3 regions of the Chryseobacterium sp. HNCC26DJ238 genome follow, and region 2 is predicted to be linked to each of the others. Evidence: riboswitches for the same ligand, from Rfam matches in the RefSeq annotation. Region 2 holds a riboswitch; each other region holds the start of a gene.
What was found. Region 2 has a riboswitch for thiamine pyrophosphate ahead of thiS (sulfur carrier protein ThiS). Riboswitches for the same ligand answer to the same signal wherever they lie in the genome.

Region 1 (2,271 bases), on a different contig from region 2:
CAAAAGTTCCGTCGTTATTCTTTTCAGCAGTTCCACCAATCATTCCGCTTCCGCCAAAACAGGTTCTTGAATTGATGAAGAGTTTTTCAGCAATATATGGTTTGAGATTTCTTGAAAAAAAATTCGCCCCTGAACACAAGGTGAGCAGCCAGCCCAGACTTCCGTTTATTCTTGACCAGTCAAATAAAACGGACAATCCTTCTTTCAAGCGAAGTCCCAATCCCCCATATATTTCAGGAACCCAAATCTGAAGCAACCGCTGCTCATGAATGATGCTGATTATTTTTGGAGAAATCTCAGAAGCTCCTGACATCTCTTGTCTGATTTCTTCAGACGTAAGCATTTCTTCTTTCATTAATTATTTTCCTCCATTTTAAATATCCTGATATAGCAACGATGAACAGGAAAGCCGTTAATGCCGCATATAGATACAGGCTCTTATGGATCAGTAGTGGAATAGCAATGATATTACTGATATTCAGCAATATCCAGTTTTCAATTTTCCTGCGTGCCATCAGCCACATTCCCGCCCATGCAAAAGCACTGACTACAGAATCTAAAATCGCAACGTCAGAATCAGTATGATGGGTCAGAAAATAGTAAAAGATAAGGAAAGACACCACTACAATCCCAATGGTGATCATTTTTTCCTGACCTGTAGTTTTTGAAATCACGGCTTCTGATTTTTGCCTGCCAAATTTCCAGTAAAGCCATCCGTAGATGCTCATGACCAGATAATAAAGGTTAAGGGTAAACTCTGCATACAGTTTAGCCGTCACCATGACATAAAGGGTGAGCGAAATCCCTGCAATTCCGAAGAGATAATTATTAGAATTATTTTTCCGTGCCAACAGCACCTGAATCACTGAAAAGAAAACGCCAAACCACTCCGGCCAGGTCGTATGCTGTAAAAATTCCTGCATCAAATTAACTTGTATAAATTAAATGATGAGATGATAAATCAAATTCCCTACGCCGGCATTATCCGGATCAGGTGTGGAAGATTCCCGGGTATCATCTCAGCTGCGATTATGCAGCACCCCATTGATAGAGCAAAATTGATGTTTTTTTTCTGAAATAAAAAATTAAACTGTCATATTTTAAATCAAAAACAGACCTGAAAAATGACTGAAAAATTTATAGACATTTTCAAATTTTCCGGCTGTCAGCAGTTTGTAATCTTTGAAAAAACTTCATAAGTTTATAATTAGGTCAAAGTCTCAACCAGATTAAAAGACTTTGACAAAACTGAAAGCAGTTATTCAGCAAAAACATGTATCTACTTTGGGTTGAAGCAACAGCCGTTTGTAAACGGATAATTTTCGTATATTTAATTTTTAATACCAAAGCATTGAAGAAGACCTTACGAAGAACCTACCGTGTATCAAAATATGTGATTTACAAAGAAACTCTTGTTGATTATAAGGAACATTTCTGGTCGTTTGTCGGCGCATTTTTCGGTATAGGAATTATTGCTTTTTTACAGTCCCAATACTTACTTCAACAGGAAAATGTATTTCTCATCGGGTCATTCGGAGCTTCAAGCGTTTTGATTTACGGTGCTATCCAGAGTCCTTTGGCACAACCGAGAAATCTGGTGGGCGGTCATGTGATCTCGGCCATTGTAGGTGTTACAGTTTATCAGATTGTTCCTGATATTTTATGGCTTTCAGCGCCATTGGCTGTTGCCTGTTCGATCGTACTGATGCAGTATACAAAAACATTGCATCCTCCTGGTGGTGCAACGGCTCTTATTGCGGTAACCTCACCGGGGAAAATTGCAGATTTAGGATACTGGTATGTTTTGTCTCCTGTTTTATCCGGATGTATCATTCTGCTCTTAGCAGCTTTATTCTTTAATAATATCACTAAAAACAGAAGTTATCCAACGAGTTCAAAATGGAAGAAACTTCTGCATAAAAAACACAAACACACTTTGAAAAATTAATTGCTATGAACTGTCTTGAGTGCGGCGAAAAAATCATTGGAAGATCAGATAAAAAATTCTGCAATGACGCCTGTAGGAATTCTTATAACAACAAACAGAACAAAGACTCCAGTAATCTTATGCGGAATGTCAACAATAAACTCCGCCGAAACTACAGGATTCTGAGTGACATTAATGTGGAAGGCAAAACGAAAGCCGCCAGATCCAAACTTGATGGCTTGGGATTTGATTTTAATTATTTTACACAATTTAAAGTCTATAAAAATGGTTCTGAGTATAAATTTGTCTATAACCAGGGCTACAAAATTTTGGATGATGATTAT
Region 2 (2,271 bases):
TGATTATTTCATTCACAAGCAGGTCAGTAAGCCGTCAGTAATTATGGAGGAACAAATTGTTTATGAGGATAACCATCTTATGGTCATCAATAAAAAAGTTGGACAATTGGTACAGGGGGACAAAACAGGAGATGAACCTCTGTTGGATTCCATTAAAAATTTTATAAAGAAAAGAGATGACAAGCCGGGAAATGTTTTTCTGGGTTTGGTGCATCGTATTGACCGTCCGACTTCCGGACTGGTGATTTTTGCTAAAACTTCAAAGGCATTATCCCGTTTGACTCAAATGGTTAAAAACCGGGAGGTTAAGAAAACGTATTGGGCAGTTGTAGCAAAAGAAATGATTCCGCAGACTCAGAGGCTGGTGCATTATTTACAGAAAAATGAGAAAAATAATAAGGCTGTTGTTTTTACAAAAATAACGGATGGGGCAAAAGAAGCAATTCTGACCTATCATGTGATTAAAAGTCTGGATAATTACCTTTTACTTGAAATCGATCTTGAAACAGGAAGGCATCACCAGATCAGAGCGCAGCTTTCAAAAACAGGAGTTCCGATTAAAGGCGATTTAAAATATGGTTCACCTCGCTCAAATCCGGACGGAGGGATCAACCTTCACGCCAGAAAACTGGAGTTTATTCATCCGGTTACAAAAGAAGAAATTCAGATTACCGCTCCTCTTCCTCAAAATGATTCGGTCTGGAGAGTGTGTGAAGAATAAATTATATAATAATGAAGTTATAAATGGAAGCTGATGATATTCAGTTTCCATTTTTTTATTTAGGTACAATAACATGAAGACATTTATACCTATTATGATATAAAAATTCTTCGCTCAATCGTCTTGAAGCAGACTTCATCAAAAAATTTTGTGCATTTCAGAAAAATGTCTAACTTCGTCCCAAACTTTAGGGGTGTCTGTTTAAAACAGACTGAGATTTTACCCTTTGAACCTGATCCGGATCATACCGGCGTAGGGAAAAGTGAGATGACTTTGTTGTGCTTTCTACAGTACAATTACAGCCATTCCTAAAGTAATATGTTTAATCAAAACTTTAGAATGGAAATCACAATCAACCACACCCGAAAAATTTTTGCTGAACTTCCGGAAAATCTGGAAGCACTTTTGGCTATGGAAATACCCGGTAAAAGGAAAGGTATTGCCGTTGCCCTCAACAACTGTATCATCCCACAGTCGGCCTGGTCCGAAACATTTCTCAAAGACAACGATTCTGTTTTAATCATTACTGCTGCCCAAGGCGGTTAATTCTTATCAATACAAACTTATTATATGGCTCAGCAAATCACACGTTCACCGTTTCCGAATTCTAAAAAGATCTATGTTGAAGGAAAGATTCATCCGATTAAGGTCGCAATGCGCGAAATACATTTAAGTCCGACAAAATTGACCAACGGAACTTTGGAAGAAAATCGTCCTGTTACCATCTATGATACATCAGGACCTTATACTGATGAAAATTCAGAAATTGATATCGAAAAAGGCCTTCCGAGAATCAGGGAACAGTGGATACTTGACAGAAATGATGTAGAAGTCCTGGAAGGAATTACTTCAGCCTACGGAAAAGCAAGACTTGAGGATCCCAAACTGGATGAACTGCGTTTTTCTTACAACCACAAACCCAAAGTAGCAAAAGAGGGAAATGAAGTGACCCAATTGTATTATGCAAAGCAGGGGATCATTACCCCTGAAATGGAATACATTGCCATCAGGGAAAATCAGCGTATCGAACAGCTGGATTCCGTTTCTGAAGATATGGCATTCCAGCATCAGGGAAACAGTTTTGGGGCAAGAACTCCAAAAAACAAAATAACTCCGGAGTTTGTAAGAGACGAAATCGCAGCCGGAAGAGCGATCATTCCCAATAATATCAATCATCCCGAAAGTGAACCGATGATTATCGGCCGGAATTTTTTGGTTAAAATCAATGCCAATATTGGGAACAGTGCGGTTTCTTCAAGCATTGAAGAGGAAGTGGAAAAGGCAGTCTGGGCATGTCGCTGGGGTGCCGATACCATCATGGATCTGTCCACAGGAAAAAACATTCATGAAACCAGGGAATGGATTATCAGAAACAGTCCGGTTCCCATTGGTACTGTTCCCATTTATCAGGCATTGGAAAAAGTAAAGGGGGTAGCAGAAGACCTTACATGGGAAATTTTTAAAGATACACTGATCGAACAGGCAGAGCAGGGAGTTTCTTACTTTACGATTCATGCCGGAGTTTTACTGAGATATATTCATCTTACAGC
Region 3 (2,271 bases), on a different contig from region 2:
TTTCAGCCACTTCAGCATGATCATTGATGATAAGTGGAATGCTGTGTTTTTCGGTGATCTCTCTGAGCTGTAGGGCTTTGTGAAGAAAATCTTTCGTCGAAGCATCCTTTTCACGAAGCTGAATCATATCCACACCTCCTAAAATCGACTGTTCAGCGACTTCAAGAAAATCTTTTCCGAGGCAGTCTTTCTCTGAAATCACCAGGTACAGCTGATAGGGAAACGCAGGATTACAGATCATAACTGAATAATTTCAAATGCCCGTAAAATTCCTCTTCACTTATATTGTAAAGTTTATCGATAATGGTAAGCTGTAAACTTGCAGGACCTGCACTTTCCTGAGCCGCTAATTCTCCTGCAATGCTTAAAAAACTCACAGCGGCAACTACAGCTTCCGTTGTATTTTCAGTGACCCCGATGAATGCACCGATGAGGGCTGAAGCCGTACACCCCAGTCCTGTCACTTTTGTCATCATTGAATGACCGTTTTTCAGATAGATCATCTGATCTTTGCTGATAACAATATCAGTTTCACCCGAAATACAGACTGCCGATTGATGATTTTGCACGAGAACCTTGGCTGCTTCAACCGCTTCATTGCTCGCAGCCGTACTGTCGACTCCCTTTGTAATCGTGTTGTTAAATTGTGCAAGGGCAATGATTTCAGAGGCATTTCCGCGGATTACTGTAGGATTCAGATCCAGTAGCTGACTTAAAACAGAATTGCGGTAAGAGGTTGCCCCGGCTCCTACAGGATCTAAGATCCAGGGTTTGTTTAATGCATTCGCTTTTCTTGCCGAAAGCAGCATTGTCTCTTCCAAATATTCATCTAGGGTTCCTATATTGATTACCAGTGCGTGCGAAATGCTGACCATTTCTTCCACCTCGGATTTTGCATGAGCCATGATCGGGGATGCACCAATCGCCAGGAGCGCATTGGCGGTATTGTTCATGACCACATAATTGGTGATATTGTGAATCAGGGGGGAGGTTTTTCTTACGTTAAGTACGTGTTTCCAGAGATTGTTTTCCATTCTGTTATTTTATGAATAAAGCTTTAGGATCAATCGGGAACAACAGTCATCTTCTGTCAGAATAATGACTTATTGCTTTTCCCTACGTCGGTGTAAGCCGTATCAGGTTCAAAGGGACTGTCTCAATTCTTTTCAGAATACCCCTAAAGCATATACAAAAGTATTTAAAAATATTGAGTTATTACATTCGAAGGTTTTAAAAAATTATTTCGCTGCGAAGATAGAGGGTGTAATAAGTAATCTGCCGATACTTTTGATGAGGCATAAACTCCTTTGGGGCATCAAAAGTGAACATTTGTATTCCTCTTAAAAGTTTAATATTATTTTAATGAATCATAAATGAAAAATGAAAAACAGACAGGTCAGCAGCTTTACATCGAATATTGCTTTAACATTTTAGGTACGGACAGGAATTCTTACTTCTACCGATACGTTTTCACATTATTTTTTTCGTTAAATTCGTAGTAAATATCCCCTTGATGAATATTCTTCTATTAGAAGACGATCTCATTCTCTCAGCAGAACTGAGTAAGTTTTTAGAGTCCAACCGTTTTACCACCGACAGAATTTATGACGGAGAAACTTTCCTGCGCCAGATCAAAAGCAATTCGTACGATCTATATCTGCTGGATATCAACGTACCGAAAATAAACGGATTGGATGTCTGCCAGACCATCAGGTCTTTTGATAAAAACACACCCATCATCATCATTTCCGCCTATGGGGATCTTTCAGATAAAAAAGATGCCTTTACCCGGCTCGCAGATGATTATCTGGTGAAACCCTTCCAGTTTGAGGAACTGTTGTTGAGAATGAATTCTCTACTGAGACGTAAAGTGCCGTCCGATGCAACAGATCAGGATATCATCAGAATCGATGACCTGATTATCAATAAAACAGAACAGAAAGTATTCCGGTCAGGAAACGAAATTGCTTTGACCCTGAAAGAATTTCAGCTGTTGGTTTATCTGGCAGAAGCCCAGGGAAGAACAGTGTCCAAACAACAGATCACAGAAAATGTCTGGGAACATAATTTTAATACCAATACCAATACGGTTGAGGTCTATATCAATTTCCTGAGAAAAAAACTGGATAAGGATTTTAAAGTTAAATTAATTCATACCCGTTCCGGTTTCGGATATTATCTAAATCCTTTATAGATGTCTTTAAAAAGGAAAATTGCACTTACCCTCAGCATTTCATTTTCATTACTTTTTGGTTTTGTCCTTATTATCAT

Region 1: linked by a shared signal. The riboswitch ahead of pnuC (nicotinamide riboside transporter PnuC) and the one ahead of thiS (sulfur carrier protein ThiS) in region 2 are both predicted to bind thiamine pyrophosphate.
Region 3: linked by a shared signal. The riboswitch ahead of thiM (hydroxyethylthiazole kinase) and the one ahead of thiS (sulfur carrier protein ThiS) in region 2 are both predicted to bind thiamine pyrophosphate.

What each region holds. Positions count from the first base shown of each region.
Region 1 covers NZ_JBXUGI010000008.1:181,123-183,393, forward strand. The annotation lists gene AC2A07_RS09805 (acyl-CoA dehydrogenase family protein) at 1-355, opposite strand, end outside; gene pnuC (nicotinamide riboside transporter PnuC) at 330-926, opposite strand; TPP riboswitch at 949-1,054, opposite strand; gene AC2A07_RS09815 (HPP family protein) at 1,352-1,948, shown strand; gene AC2A07_RS09820 (hypothetical protein) at 1,954-2,271, shown strand, end outside.
Region 2 covers NZ_JBXUGI010000001.1:75,618-77,888, reverse strand. The annotation lists gene AC2A07_RS00350 (hypothetical protein) at 1-41, shown strand, start outside; gene AC2A07_RS00345 (RluA family pseudouridine synthase) at 41-721, shown strand; TPP riboswitch at 901-997, shown strand; gene thiS (sulfur carrier protein ThiS) at 1,061-1,267, shown strand; gene thiC (phosphomethylpyrimidine synthase ThiC) at 1,292-2,271, shown strand, end outside.
Region 3 covers NZ_JBXUGI010000022.1:20,377-22,647, forward strand. The annotation lists gene thiE (thiamine phosphate synthase) at 1-241, opposite strand, end outside; gene thiM (hydroxyethylthiazole kinase) at 231-1,034, opposite strand; TPP riboswitch at 1,097-1,189, opposite strand; gene AC2A07_RS17875 (response regulator) at 1,514-2,194, shown strand; gene AC2A07_RS17880 (ATP-binding protein) at 2,195-2,271, shown strand, end outside.